Regions from separate parts of the Ruegeria sp. O6 genome, predicted to be linked through region 2. Evidence: riboswitches for the same ligand, from Rfam matches in the RefSeq annotation. Region 2 holds a riboswitch; each other region holds the start of a gene.
The links. Region 2 has a riboswitch for cobalamin ahead of ACR0DY_RS19075 (DUF4198 domain-containing protein). Riboswitches for the same ligand answer to the same signal wherever they lie in the genome.
Positions count from the first base shown of each region.

Region 1: linked by a shared signal. The riboswitch ahead of ACR0DY_RS14460 (DUF1636 family protein) and the one ahead of ACR0DY_RS19075 (DUF4198 domain-containing protein) in region 2 are both predicted to bind cobalamin.
Region 3: linked by a shared signal. The riboswitch ahead of ACR0DY_RS10395 (ABC transporter substrate-binding protein) and the one ahead of ACR0DY_RS19075 (DUF4198 domain-containing protein) in region 2 are both predicted to bind cobalamin.

Region 1 is NZ_JBQERM010000011.1:67,800-72,826, reverse strand. It holds tRNA gene ACR0DY_RS14470 (tRNA-Cys) at 17-90, shown strand; gene ACR0DY_RS14465 (NAD(P)-dependent oxidoreductase) at 269-1,264, opposite strand; cobalamin riboswitch at 1,367-1,571, shown strand; gene ACR0DY_RS14460 (DUF1636 family protein) at 1,666-2,040, shown strand; gene cobW (cobalamin biosynthesis protein CobW) at 2,045-3,100, shown strand; gene cobN (cobaltochelatase subunit CobN) at 3,104-5,027, shown strand, end outside.
Region 2 is NZ_JBQERM010000023.1:13,551-18,577, forward strand. It holds gene ACR0DY_RS19055 (energy-coupling factor ABC transporter ATP-binding protein) at 1-309, opposite strand, end outside; gene cbiQ (cobalt ECF transporter T component CbiQ) at 306-1,085, opposite strand; gene ACR0DY_RS19065 (cobalt ABC transporter permease) at 1,085-1,648, opposite strand; gene cbiM (cobalt transporter CbiM) at 1,645-2,256, opposite strand; gene ACR0DY_RS19075 (DUF4198 domain-containing protein) at 2,263-3,048, opposite strand; cobalamin riboswitch at 3,181-3,379, opposite strand; gene ACR0DY_RS19080 (ROK family transcriptional regulator) at 3,501-4,691, opposite strand; gene ACR0DY_RS19085 (substrate-binding domain-containing protein) at 4,881-5,027, shown strand, end outside.
Region 3 is NZ_JBQERM010000006.1:163,723-168,749, forward strand. It holds gene ACR0DY_RS10390 (FecCD family ABC transporter permease) at 1-543, opposite strand, end outside; gene ACR0DY_RS10395 (ABC transporter substrate-binding protein) at 558-1,562, opposite strand; cobalamin riboswitch at 1,716-1,908, opposite strand; tRNA gene ACR0DY_RS10400 (tRNA-Gln) at 2,070-2,144, opposite strand; gene ACR0DY_RS10405 (NADPH:quinone reductase) at 2,235-3,224, opposite strand; gene ACR0DY_RS10410 (SH3 domain-containing protein) at 3,336-3,797, opposite strand; gene ACR0DY_RS10415 (2-hydroxyacid dehydrogenase) at 3,996-4,982, shown strand; gene ACR0DY_RS10420 (GFA family protein) at 5,003-5,027, shown strand, end outside.

The DNA of each region.
Region 1 (5,027 bases), on a different contig from region 2:
TGATTTTACTTGAAAAGGCGAGTTGGCGGAGTGGTGACGCAGCGGATTGCAAATCCGTGTACACCGGTTCGATTCCGGTACTCGCCTCCAACTACATCCAAATCGCTGACTTGGCCCCGCAGTATGCGCGTGTGACGCTTGGTATTTTCAGACGTTCATGGCCCGCGATTCTGTCGAACTGCGGGCCAGATATGGCGTGTTTTTTCGGAACACCTGCCTACCCCTGCTCGTTCACGGGGCGCGATGTAGTCTGGTGTTTGCCCTACCCTCAGGCGCGCCCTTGTGGCACAACCTCGTATCCCGGCTCTTCCGGTTCATCATCCGTCATTTCGGCTGGAAAGCCCGGGGCGGTGATATCCAGGCCGGTTGCCTCTTCCAGCCGTTTGATAATATTTGGTGAAAGCTCGCGTTCGCCATATCGTGCGATACCATCGTTAAAGATGTTGATCATCACCGGGTTTATTTCCAGCGGCACCCCGGCGCGGTCGGCGACCTCCTGAAACAAACCGATATCCTTCTTCACCAGATCCATGGTGAAGGAAATATCGCGCGACCCGTTCAGGATGACCTGACTTTCGGTTTCGTGCACGAAGGATGTGCCGGACGAGATTTTGATCGCCTCATAGGTCGTGTTCAGATCCATCCCCGCAGCCTTTGCTGTAACCAGTGCTTCGGCGCAGGTAATCAGGTTGGCAGTGGCAAGATAGTTGGTCATCACTTTCAGCACCGAGGCCGAGCCCAGCTCGCCGGTGTGCAAAACCCGGCGGCCCATTGTCGTCAGGAACGGCAGAATTCGTTCAAACGTTTCCCGGTCACAGCCCGCAAAGATCGAGATATTGCCCGTCGCGGCACGGTGGCACCCGCCAGAAACCGGGCAATCCACAGCTGCACCGCCGCGTGAAATGACTTCGGCACCGAGGCGTTTGACTTCGGCTTCGTCTGTGGTCGACATCTCCATCCAGATCTTGCCGGGGCCCACTTCGGGCAACATCTCCTTCATGACTGCGTCCGATGCTGCCGGAGACGGCAGACAGGTGATCACCGCATCGCAATCGCGCATCAGCTGGGCGGGCCCTTCTGCCGCCTTTGCGCCTTTGGCGACAAATTCGGCCACCAGATCTGCGTTCAGGTCATGCACAGTCAGGTCAATGCCATTGCGCAAAAGGGATCCCGAAAGCTTGCCGCCAACGTTACCCAGACCGATAAATCCCACTTTCATATGACGCATCTCCAAGTTCGTCGTTTTCCCGTCATGCGACCACATACCGAACACGCACTTCATGCCGCCGAACGACGCCTACAGGTCGCTTTTTTCACCTTGGCTTATTTGTTGCGCGCGAACCGCTTGACAAGCGGGTCGGCGGTGCCGCATGTCCCGGACGTTGGTGTCGGCAACAGCCGATGAAAAGGGAATGCGTCAACGGTTCATCCGCCAAACGCAGCCGCCCCCGCGACCGTGACCGGAGAGGATGCCCAATGCCACTGGCCTGTGCCGGGAAGGCGGGACATCCGACAGAGCAACCGCTCTGGCATCCGCAAGCCGGGAGACCTGCCAACACCCGAAGTTGAAACCGGGCGGGGTGTTCCGGTGTCGGGTCCATGTGCAGACGTGGTGCCCGCATGAAACCCCGTCCCCCGCGAAGAGGATTTGGGGGGATGAGAGACATGACCGAGACCGCACCGGTAGAATTACTGGTCTGCACGACTTGCCGCCGGGGTCTGCCCTTCGAGGATGATGCTGAGCGTCCCGGCACATTGTTGCACAAGGCCTTGGAACAGGCTGCCCTGCCAGATGGCATCATTCTGAAACCTGTCGAATGCCTTTCGAACTGCGATCAGGGCTGTTCCATCGTTCTTCGGGGCGGGCCGGATCGCTGGACCTTTGTTTACGAGAACCTGAACGAAGTCGATCACGTCGATGTCATCATCGATGGTGTGACCAAGTATCTGGCCACAGACGATGGTCTGGTGAAGTGGCGCGACCGTCCTGAACATTTCCGCAAAAACTGCGCCTCGCGCATTCCCCCGATTGGAGGCTGAGATCATGTCGAACCTAGAAAAACTTCCCGTCACCGTGATCACCGGCTTTCTGGGCTCGGGCAAAACCACGCTGGTGCGCCATCTGATGCAGAACCCGCAGGGAAAGCGTCTTGCGATTGTTGTTAACGAGTTTGGCGATGTGGGTGTTGATGGCGACATTCTGAAATCCTGCGCGATACCGGATTGCCCTGCGGAAAACATCATGGAACTGGCAAACGGCTGCATTTGCTGCACCGTGGCCGATGACTTCATCCCGACCATCGAGGCGCTGATGGCGCTGGAACCGCGCCCGGATCACATCCTGATCGAAACATCCGGCCTTGCACTACCCAAACCGCTGCTGAAAGCATTTGATTGGCCTGATATCCGTTCGAAAATCACCGTTGATGGCGTGATTGCGCTGGCCGATGCCGAGGCTGTGGCCGCCGGTCGCTTTGCTCCGAACGTTGAAGCGGTGGATGCCCAACGGCTGGCTGATGACTCGATCGATCACGAAACACCCTTGTCCGAGGTGTTCGAAGATCAAATCTCGTGCGCGGATATCATCCTGCTGACCAAGCCCGATCTAGCAGGTCCCGAAGGTGTCGCGAAAGCCAAACAGATCATCGCCGCCGAGGCACCGCGGCCGCTTCCCGTTGTCGAGGTCGCCGAGGGTGTCGTCGACGTACGTGTCGTGCTTGGCCTTGAGGCTGCCGCCGAAGATGACATGGACGCCCGCCCGTCACATCACGATGGCCATCACGATCATGAGCATGACGATTTCGAAAGCATCATCGTCGAGTTGCCGGAACAGACCGACCCTGCGGAACTGGTAGCCAGAATCGAACGTCTTGCGACTGAGCTGAATATCCTGCGCGTCAAAGGCTATGCCGCCGTCGCTGGCAAACCGATGCGCCTGCTGGTTCAGGCTGTCGGCGCGCGGGTTCGTCACCAATACGACCGCCCGTGGGAGCCCGGTGAAGAGCGCCGCTCGCGCCTGGTCGTGATTGCCGAGCATGACGACATCAAAGAAGCCGAAATCCGTGATATCCTCGTGGGTGTGACCGAGGTTGCCGAGTAAGTCATGCACGTCGTCTTTCGCGAAAGCCACGGGCTCGAGGAAACCGAGACCCCAACCGATCTGGGCCAAAGCCCGGGTGATCTGGTTGTGCTGTCCTTTTCCGACAGTGACCTGGGCGCTTTCGCGGCGGGCTGGCATCGCGGCGGCGGGCCTGAGGGGCGGATGCCCACGATGCGGCTGGCCAATCTTGCGGCGCTGAAGCACCCTCTGTCCGTCGATACCTATGTCGAACAGACACTTGAGGGCGCAAAGGGCATCCTGATCCGTCTGATAGGTGGCGTGCCCTATTGGTCTTACGGGCTGCAACAGGTTCTGGCACTGGCGCAAGCCAAAGGCATCGCGTTAGCCGTTTTACCGGCGGATGGGCGTGAAGACACTCGGTTGGATGAGTATTCGACCCTGCCCCTCTCGACCCTGCGGCGGCTGGCACATCTGTGTGACACCGGCGGCGAAGTCGCCGCGCAGGCCGCATTGGCCCAGATGGCCTTGGCAGCAGGGCTTTATGCCGGGCCAGTGATGGGCGCGAAAACCCTGCCCGAATGCGGTGCGTGGTGTCCAGATCAGGGTGTCGTCCCGGTGGGTTCCGCATTCCAGAACGATACGAAACGCATCCTTGTCACCTTTTATCGCGCGTATCTGACATCCGCAGACACCGCCCCGGTCGCGGCCCTGATCCGCAGCCTGCGCGCCCGCGGGCTTCAGGCGGTGGGTCTGTTTGCCCCGTCGCTCAAGACCCCAGCCGCTGCCGACTGGCTCAGGGAACAGGTCGTCGCCTTGCGACCGTCGGCGATCATCAACGCCACTTCATTCTCGGGCAAGGGCGCGTCCGGCACGTCGCCTCTGGACGCAGCGGATGTGCCGGTGTTTCAGGTCGCTCTCGCCACCTCGCGACGCAAGGCCTGGGCGGAGGCCGAACGCGGCCTGTCACCCGCCGACCTCGCCATGCATGTGGTATTGCCCGAAGTGGACGGGCGAATATCGGCAGGCGTTGTCTCTTTCAAAGAACCGGGCAAGCGCGATCCGCATTTGGAATACTCGCGTTTTGCGCATCGGGCCGAGTCGGACCGGATCGAGGCGATCATCGATCGGGTATCGGGCTGGCTTGCCCTGAATGACAAACCCAAGGCAGACCAGATCCCCGCGTTGGTACTGTCCACATATCCCGGCAAAGACTGGCAAATGGCCCATGCGGTTGGTCTCGACGCGCTGGCCTCGGCTGAGGCGATGCTGTCTGATCTTTGCGGTGAAGGCTACGACATCGCGGCTGGCGATCCGGTTGCCGACGCACTCTTGGACGCCCGGATATCGTGGCCGCTTGAGGATTATCTGAGCGCACTCGCTGAATTGCCCCAAACCCTGCGCACCGATCTGCACGCCGTATGGGGCAATCCTGAGCAAGACCCAACTTTCGCTCAGGGCGCGTTTCACTTCACGGCTTTGCGACGCGGCAAGGCGCTGGTCGCACTGCAACCAGAGCGCGGAACACCCGAACTGCGTGATGACGACTATCACGACCTTTCGCGTACCCCGCGCCATAGCTATGTGGCCTTCTATTTGTGGCTGCGCAAAGGTCTTGGCGCGGATGCGCTGATCCATATCGGTGCGCATGGCACACTGGAATGGCTGCCCGGCAAATCGGTCGCCCTATCAGCAGACTGCTGGCCCGAGGCGCTGATCCGTGACCTGCCGGTGATCTACCCGTTCATCGTCAACGACCCGGGCGAGGCCGCGCAAGCCAAGCGCCGGATCGGCGCCGTGACCCTGGGCCACATCCCGCCCCCCATGAAAGAAAGCGGAACGCCTGACCGGATGGTGCGGCTGGAAGCCCTGCTGGACGAGTTCTCAAACGCAGACGGCCTTGACCCCAGACGCCGTGACCGGTTGCAGGAAGATATCCGGGATGAGGCGCAAGCCATTGGGCTGGAGC
Region 2 (5,027 bases):
AAAGGCGATATCCTCGGCGACGGTCGGGCAGAACAGTTGATCATCCGCATCCTGAAACACAAGCCCCACCCGGCGGCGTACGTCGTGAAAATCGGCCTCTTGCACCCTTTGCTGACCAAAGATCGTGACCGTGCCGGACCGTGGGCGCTGCAAGCCAAGCGTGATGCGCAGCAAGGTCGATTTTCCCGCCCCGTTCGGACCCGTCAGCGACAGGCGTTGACCGGCGGACAGGCTGAGGCTGGCACCGTCCAGAACGGGTGGCTGACCAGGGTAGGCAAAGCAGATATCTTCAAGCGCAATCAGTGTCATGCCAAATCCAGTATGATCAGACCCGCGCAAAGGGCACCAAGACCTGCGGCAAAAACGATGTCCCTTCGGGTCAGGGCAAAGTCCTGAAGCAGCAGCATACGGCCTGAAAACCCCCGGCATTTCATCGCATCAAGTATGCGTTCGGATCTTTCGATCGCGCGCACCAGCATCATGCCCACGAGATAGCCAAAACTACGATAGGTGTGCCAGTTTGTTGCCGGGCGAAAACCGCGTACCTTCATGGCCGCGCGCAGGCGCAGGTATTCTTCCCGCAGAACCTCGATATAGCGGATGGTGAACATCAGAAGGTGAACCAGCTTTTCGGGGCAGCGCAGGCGGTGCAGGGCGTGGCCAAGCGTGACCGGCTCCATCGTGCCGACCAGCACCATCAGGGACAGGATGACCGCGTTGGCCGTCAAGGCGATCTCGACCGCTTTCCAGAAACCCTGCCAGCTTGCGGGAAACCCCCAGAGCGTGAACATCGGGTCGCCGGGCATGGAGAATGGCAACAGCACCAGCATGAAAAGGATGAACCCATCCATCATGGCCATGCGTTTCAACGTTTTCCGCCAGGGCAGACGCGACGCGGCAAGAAGCGAAAGGGACACCGCCAAAGCCGCGCACAGCGCTGTCAGCGAGGACACCGCGACAGTCACCACCGCGAAGACAACCGCCATGACGATCCGCATCCTTGGATCAAGCGGGTTGATCGCGCCGCGCCGCTGCGCGCCCGCTTTGATCAGCGTGCTTTCCTGTTGCCCCAGAACGTGCGCCATCAGGCCGCCAGCTTGCGGCGTGCCGCAAAGTAAAAGCCCAGACCAAACAGACCGACGATATATCCGATCCCACCCAGAACAGTTTGCAGGTCATTTTGTTCGCGGTAAGCCGCTATTTCCCGACGCAGCGGGCGCAGCTCATCCCGCACGGCCCTGGCAATGACCTGTTGTTGTTCATCGCTGAGCACCGCCGCTGTCTGGGCAGGTGCGTTTGTCGGCGCGGTGTCGGGTTCCGCTTCAACGCCCATGATCCGGGCGACATCCGCAGCGGGCATGGTGACCTCGGCCACATGCCCGGCACCAAGGTTTGCAAAGAAAGTATGGGCCACCGGCGCGTTTGGCGTGTAGATAAAGAACCCGTCTGCATCTGTTACGATACGGCCCAGCTCGGCTCCGTCCGGGCCGTTGACGATGACCTCGGCCCCGCTTGCCATGTCACCATTGGAAAAGCCGATTTCGCCTTCGATGGCGTCACCGGATTCAAACACTCCGGCTATGACCTTATGCGCCAAGGCAGGTGCGGGTGCGCAGCACAGCGCCAGAATGATCGCCAGGTACCTCACGCGGCCGCTCCTTTGACAAACAGCTCGGGCTTGACCTTGCGCGCCAGCAAAACCGCGAACCCGGTCAGGATCGCCTCAATCGCCATGACAGGAATATGTGCAAAGAAAACAAGCTTGGCCGCTGGCAGGAATGCATCCCCGGACAAGGCCAGTGAAAACGCAACCATGCCGGTTGTAGCGGCGATGGCAAAGGCACCGCCGACCCCGCCCCATATCGCACCTTGCAGAGGTGAGCCATGGGCGATCAGGCGGCCAAAGATCAGCCCGGCCAAAACCGCGGGCAACGCGATGTTCAGGGTGTTGATCCCCAATACCGTCAACCCGCCAAAGCCAAAGAAGACGGCCTGCAGCAAAAGCCCGACGAACAGGGCCGGGAATGCGGCCCAGCCCAACAAAAGCCCGGCCATTCCGTTGAGGATCAGATGCACTGACGAAGGGCCAATCGGCACATGAATCAGCGATGCCACGAAAAAGCTGGCAGACAGCACTCCCGCAGTGGGGATGCGATCAAGATCCAGCGACCTGAGGCCCATGGCAATTCCACCCGCAGCAGCGACTGCACCGCCGATCACGACAGGGTTGGACAAGGCTCCGTCAACGATGTGCATCTACGGTTACTCCAAATCCCAGGCGCGGATCCAGATCACCGCGTCCTGGCTGAGTTCTTTGCCGTTGTGTTCGGTCACGGGACCGGCGCCGAGTGCGGCAAATCCCCAATATCCGGCTTTTGGAACGCCGAACGTGAAATACCCGTTATCATCCGAAATTGCGACCAATGCACCACCCGGCATCGGCGAGACCGACGGGGCGGAAGCGGCCGCGCTTTCCATGTCCGGTTCTGCGGCCATGTACTCGATCTCGATCTCGGCACCCGCAACCGGTTGGCCTTCGGCCATAACCCGACCTGTAAACGTCGAACCCGCGATGATGTTGGTTGGTTTGTTGAGCGGGATGATCTCAACCGGCAAGCCCACCGGGTTCATCCAGTCGGTCGGCAGTTCGTTGCGGTTCAGGAATGCCTTGGCAATCTGCTGGATATAGATATTCTCGGATTCCTCGTAATAGGGCTGGGGAACAGTCACCAGCACATAGTCGCCCGACCGTTTGACGGGAACATAACCCTTGAATGCCGCGCCTTCGTTTTCGCCACCGGTGAAACGCACGGGTTCCAGGGTATCCAGCAGGTCGGTTTTCTGACCGTTGTGGATCACGTAGAATTCCTGCGGCTTGTCCAGATCCATAACGTGCCCGTTCGAGAACGGATGCCAAAAGATCAGCTTGACCGGAACATTCCCCGGTGCGTCGATCATGGTGTCAGCGGTGTATTCCAGCAGGAAATGAGCATTTGCCATCGCTGGAAGCGCTATCGCCACAGCGGCTGCGGAAAGCAGCTTGGTCATCAATAGTCGTCCTTGTCCCATCGTACCAACCCCGGTACGAGATGCGTTTTGACTGCGGGGATGTCCAAGCTAAGCTGCTTTTTCAAGCATCCTGCTCCGACGCACATCCCGTCGCCGATTAGGAGTGCCCTTGTCAAAGGCACATGTCCGGCAGGTATCCTGACTTGCGGGTCAAAGCGTTGGGCTGGCCTTCCCGGATTAACACCAGTGGCACTTCAGCCCTGCTCGCCGCTTACAGTTGCGGGTGCAGTTGCGGAATTGGGCCAAAGCCCGCACCGCATTCCCTATTGATTCCAGAGCACGCCCCGGAACCGGACATGCCGAGCGGCTTGCCAGACTTCTTCGGCATCCGTCAACGATCAATTGCGCTGGCTGTCAAAAAGTTTAGCGGGCGATGCCCTTTTTCCGACGGATCCGCTTTGGATGCAGGTCAGGGTTTTTCGGGAATGAACCTACCCTTCGAGCAGGTATCTTTCCGACAATGGCAAACTGGCCGCCCCCAATGAGCGGGCATCCGGGCCTGCCGTCCCCACCTGCACCAAGGGCCGTTCAAGCCCGGTCAGGTTCATGTCTGATAGCTTGACCTCGACCAATTCCACCAGCCGCGCCTTGATGCCTGTGGGCATCCAGCCATCAATCTTGACAGATTCGAAGTCGATCAGGCTGCAAGACGAGACGATGGCATGTGCGATCCCGTGCGCCGCCTGTTTCAACCAGTTCTCAAGGTGGGTTTCCGGTATGTCCCAATGCTGTGTCGTTTCCCAGATTGAGCCGGCTGTTTCGGCATTCCCACCAACTGCGCGCTCCAGCACATAAAGACTGGCGACATCTATCAATGGTTTTACTCCGCCTGCGTCGTCCGGCACAGGCAATGGACCAAGCGCACCGGCATTTCCCCGCCCCGAAAAGATGGAGCCGTTCAGAACCACTCCACCCCCGATGAAGAAGCCGACATAGAAATACAGGAAATCTCGTGGACCTTCCGCAGGGCCAAAGACCAGCTCGGCACCGCAGGCGGCCGTTGCGTCGTTCTGCAGGAATACCGGCAAGTCATAGCTTGCGGCCAGCGCGCCTTTCAGGTCCGCGTCACGCCACGGATCCATTTTCTCCTGCGGAACCTGCAATGTCTGCGCCCAGTCCCAAAGGTAGAACGGCATCGCAATCCCAAGACCCGCGATCCGGCTGCGCGCCTCGGGCGACAGTGACGCCATCACTTTGTCGAGGCTTTCTTTGGAAAAGCTCAATGTCGCCTCGGGTGTCGGAAAATCATAAGTCCGCCGCTCACGGTGCCTGACATTGCCAAGGAAATCCGTCAGCACCAATTCGGTACTGCGCCGCCCGACTTTGAGCCCAAAGAAATAAGCGCCATCCGGGTTCAGGCGCATGGGAACCGAGGGCTGTCCGACTTTTCCCCGGATCGGTTCGCCCCGCAGAAGCAGCCCATCGGTTTCCAACTGGCGCATGATGACCGAGACCGTCTGCGCCGACAGCCCGGTCATCCGCGCGATTTCAGATTTTGCGAGGGCCTGATGGCGCCGGACCAGTGACAGGACAAGCCGTTCATTTCGGGCCCGCATTCCACTTTGGTTGGTGCCGCGCATATCTGGCTCGCGTACGCCAGTGGTATTGTCCAAAGAGTTCATTGCAGACACGGCCATCCCCTTCATGACGACAATGTTGAAACCCTTCCTTTCTGTCAATAATAATTAAGAGTGATTTATTTATTGACTCGAAATTCGAATCTTGTGATGGTTTTCACGTTCGATCGGGCCGGTTTTCGCCTGATCAGACGTATGCCCGGACGGGCATTGGGAAAACTGGGAGGACTACCGATGAAACTTGCGAAACTTGCAGGCGCTACGGCGCTGGCGGTTACGGCCATGGCAAGCAGTGCAATGGCCGAAGGTGAAACCGTTTGCCTGATCACCAAGACGGATACCAACCCTTTCTTTGTCAAAATGAGAGAGGGTGCGACCGCT
Region 3 (5,027 bases), on a different contig from region 2:
ATTGGCGGATTTGGCGATGATGAAGGCCGTCAGCGCATTGAACAACTGAGACCCGGCAATTCCCGCCAGGACGATCTGTGCCGTCGCAGCCCGTCCGCCCCCTGCGCCAGCGGCTCGGGCCAGCAACGCGACAAAACCAAAAGCCAAAAGCGCGCCATTGAACGCGCCAAAAGACAGCGACAAGGCCCCCCCACCCAAACCAGCGATGGTTACAGCCACGGCACCCGTCGAGGCCCCGGCAGAAATGCCCAAAATGTAAGGGTCGGCCAACGGGTTGCGCAGCAAAGCCTGCAACACGACCCCTGCGACAGCCAGACCGGCACCGCAGGACGCAGCGACCAGAGCGCGAGGAATCCGGTAGCTCCAGATAATACCCTGATCAATTGGGTCTACAGGAAAGTCCACTCCGGCCAGCTTGTTGGCCAGAACGGAGAGAACCAAATCGGGCGACAGAGAGGTTTCCCCGATCATCGCGCCCGCAAGAACCGCCGCAATCAACAATGGCACGGTAAGGCACGCAGCCTTGAAACCCTGCCGTAAAATTGCGGCGACCTCGTTCACAGGTTGTTTCCGATGGTATCCAGCTTCTCGGCCAGATCCTCCAGCGCCGGGATTGCGCGGATGGTGGCGTCCATGGCCTGCGCATCCATAATGACGATCCGGTCATTTTTGACCGCATCCATCTGGCTGGTCACCAGATCAGTGCGCAGGAACTCCAGCTTTTTCAGGTAGTCGTCCGCAGCAAAGCGACGGCGGTCCATCTTGGCGATAACAATCACCGTCGGATTGGCTTTGGCAATGGTTTCCCAGCCCACTGTTGGCCATTCTTCATCCGTCTCGACGACGTTGCGGATACCCAATTTACTCATCATGTATCCCGGTGCGCCTTTCTGTCCGGCCACAAACGGGTCGCTTTCCATTTCGGGAGAGGAAAACCAGAATACGGCTGACACATCGTCCAGCTTCACGGTTTGCGCCTTGGCGACGGCTGCGGCTTCGCGGGCCTTGTACTCGGCAACCAGGTCCGTGCCGCGTTCGGATACATCAAAGGCTGCCGCCAGTTCTTCGATACCCTGATACAGCGTATCGGTCGAGAACGCTTGCAGGCGGGTGCCATCGCCGCCGACCGTATTGTCTTTGCCGATGCAATCTGCAGGCATTACGTACGTTGGAATGCCCAGTTCGTGAAATTGCTCACGCGTGGCGACGATGCCCTCGGGTCCGACATGCCATTCATATTGCGCTGCGACCAGTCCCGGCCGCTTGGCAACAACGCTTTCAAAGCTGGGATCATTGTCCGCCAGACGCTCTACCTTGGCATTCACCTCGGCATATTCAGGCAGCACCTCGTTGAACCAGACCGAAGTTCCAAGAACCTGCTCGCCCAGACCCAGCGCATAAAGCACCTCGGTCGCGGCCTGGCCGACCGTGACTGACGACGTCACTGGCGCGTCAAACGTGACCGAGTGACCGCAGTTTTCGATAGAAAGGGGAAAGTTTCCTTCGGCGGCAGCGCTGGTAGCCAGCAAGGAAAGGCCAAACAGGCCAGTGCGTAGAAACATGACAATCGATCTCCATGTGTCAATGACCAGAGAACGGGTGAATGGGCATTTACCGAAGCAACAGGCGCTTTACTGCCTGCCGTGAGCGCAGGGTAGAAAATAGACCGCCCGGCGCGTTTCTTCGGCAACCTCCCCGGACAACCCCGCCCGGCGTGTTTCGGTTTCATACCGGCAGGTCTCCTGACTGACGGGTCTTTGTCTGTCCTGTCTTCCCAGACCAAAATGGCCCAGTGACGGAAATGGACAGCGCTCGCCGCCTACAGTTGCGGGGGCAGTTCCGGTTGGCACCAAAAGGCACCTCGGATTCCCTCTTAGCCACATCGGGACCGGTAAAACGCGGGTACCTTAACACTTACCCTGCGGCAAGAAAAAACTCCGGGGTCTTTCCTATTTTCTCGCAAGAGCATGCACCTGCGCGTCTCAACATGGCGCTGATATCAGAAAAGCCGCTGAGAACGCGCCAAAATCCGGACCCAGATTCATAGTGTGTGATATTAGGGAAAATCATGGCTGGGGTGGTAGGATTCGAACCTACGATACACGGTACCAAAAACCGCTGCCTTACCACTTGGCTACACCCCAACGGTGAGCGGCTATCTACGATTGTTGATGGCAGGGTTCAAGAGCGTTTTGCAAAAAAAGCGAGCGCCGTAAATTTTTTTTGAAGGCCCCTCATTTGGTGTCGATCAACACCGCTCCGGTACGGTTGCCTTCCTGTACCATCGCATGGGCGGCAGCGCATTCTTCCAGTGTAAAGACCTTATGTACGGGGCAGATCAATGCGCCATCAGCCAGTGCCTTGTGTAGAGTCTCTATTGCGGCGGCGCGCAAATCTGCGGGCAGCAGGTAGATCAGGACTGCCTCGAGTGTCACGGCCTTGAACATCATGGGTCCAAAGGGAAAGACAGGTGTCATATTCCGGGCAGATCCATATGCGTTGATACGGCCGTTCTCGGCGATGACGGCAATGTTGGTGTCAAGGTTCTGTCCAAATTCGACATCGACGATTCGACCAATTGTACGTCCATCATTTGCGTCGAGAATCTGATCCGAAAGGTGTTCACCGGAGTAGTCGAGAACGACATCTGCACCGGCTGCCTTGACCCGGTCAAAGCTGCGGGTGCTGGCCGTTGCGATCACATTGGCTCCGGCCCATTTGGCAAGCTGGACAGCCAGATACCCGACAGTACCCGCCCCACCATGGATCAAAATGGTTTGCCCGCGCGGCGTGCCGCCCGAGAACACTGCGTGGCTTGCGGTAAGGCCCGGAATTCCAAGAATCGCTCCGGTTTCAAGTGACACCGTCTCGGGCAGTTCTACAGCCTGAGATTCAGGCAGGGTGATGTGGCTGGCAGCTGTACCGAACGCGCGTTGCCATTGCCCGTTCCAAATCCACACGCGCTGACCAATCCGCGTCGCGGGTACGCCATCGCCAACCGCTGTGATGACTCCAGCCCCGTCGCTGTGCGGAACGATCAGCGGAAACGGAGGTTCTGTGACACCCGGTCGGGTTCCCGCGCGGGCCTTGACGTCCGAGGGATTTACGCCGGAATAAGACAACTCGACCGTGACTTCACCCGGTCCAGGCGGAACTGGGGGAATATCCTGTATGCGCAAGACATCGACAGCGTCTCCGAAGGCTGAATAGGTGACTGCGCGCATAGGGTCCTCCGTTTAGGTCGAGTTAAGCGGCGATTGGGCCGGTAACTCAAACAGCTTGTCGCGCTTTTTCGGGGCGATGCGCAACCGCGGATACCGGAAATTGTCTTTCGCCTATTCCCGAATTTCGGAAGAATCGACGCCCCAAAGGTTCGATTTCAGTGTCCAGCCACGGTATCCGCCGGCGGTGATCCTGCACCAGTCCAGCGAACAGGCTCCAAGGCGCGCCACCACTCCGGTCTCGAAATGGGCATTCACGGGCGAGGTCGGGTCGGGGCGGGCATAAACAGGCAGCATCTCGGATTCGATCAGCACCGTTCGGACGCCAGACAACAAGGCATAGTGAACCCAGCCACCCGCGCCGTCGCGGTCTTGGACCTTGCGCCAGTTGCCGTATTCGGCAGTGACCTGCAGCGGCATGCCACGCCTTTTGAATACCCAATCGATTCGGTGGGTTAGGGATGGTCCGCGCCGCACGTTCCCTTCGGCTGCCTTCATCGACACATATCGGGGCAGGGGCAGGTTGGTGACCGATCCGCGTTTGACTTCGGCATGTGCGGCACAGACACCGAACATGACCAGAAATACGGAAACTACCGCCAGAGATCGGCGTTTTACCGGTCGAATACCACTCACTGACTGCCCGCTCTTATGCCTGTTGATCCGGTTTTGAAAAAAGGTCGACACAATGCCATTGGGGTTCTTGTGCCCCGCCTTATCCTGCGCCACGATGCCATGGCGCGCGTCCGTTTGCAAAGCAGTGGGAGAGCCGAGGTGCCAAGAGAACGTTTAAGTGTTGTCGTTACGCGACGGTTGCCTGAGGCAGTAGAAACCCGGTTAAGCGAATTGTTTGACGTGCGCCTGCGCGACGACGACACCCCAATGACGCGTGAAGAATTAGTAGCAGCGGTGCAGGATGCCGATGTTCTGGTGCCTACGGTGACCGATACCATTGATGGCGGGCTATTGGGTCAGGCAGGTGAAAAACTGCGGCTGATCGCCAATTACGGGGCCGGTGTCGACAATATCGATGTGGCGACGGCGCGGCAGCGCGGCATATTGGTGTCCAACACGCCCGGTGTGCTGACCGACGACACGGCAGATATGACCATGGCCCTGATTCTCGCTGTCACACGGCGCATTCCCGAAGGGTTGAGCGTCATGCAGCAAGGCGACTGGACCGGGTGGGCCCCCACCGCGTTTCTGGGTGGTCGCATTGGCGGGCGGCGTTTGGGTATTCTGGGCATGGGCCGGATCGGACAGGCTGTGGCCCGCCGCGCCAAGGCGTTTGGTATGCAGATCCATTATCACAACCGCCGCAGATTGCGCCCAGAGATTGAGCAAGAACTAGAGGCGACCTATTGGGAAAGCCTGGATCAGATGGTGGCGCGTATGGATGTGATATCTATCAACTGCCCATCGACACCGTCTACCTTCCACCTGATGAACGCGCGCCGCCTAAAGCTGATGAAACCCTCGGCAGTGATCGTGAATACTTCGCGGGGTGAGGTTATTGACGAGAACGCTTTGACCCGGATGATCCGTGCGGGGGAAATTGCGGGCGCGGGGCTGGATGTCTACGAACAGGGAACCGGTGTGAACCCGCGCTTGCGGCAGTTGCCGAACGTGGTTCTACTGCCGCATATGGGGTCGGCCACGCTGGAGGGCCGGGTTGAGATGGGTGAAAAAGTCATCATCAACATCAAAACCTTCGAAGATGGCCACCGCCCACCGGATCAGGTTGTGCCTGCGATGCTCTGACGCGTCGGAAAGGATCATGGATGGACGTGTTTGAAGGGGGATGCC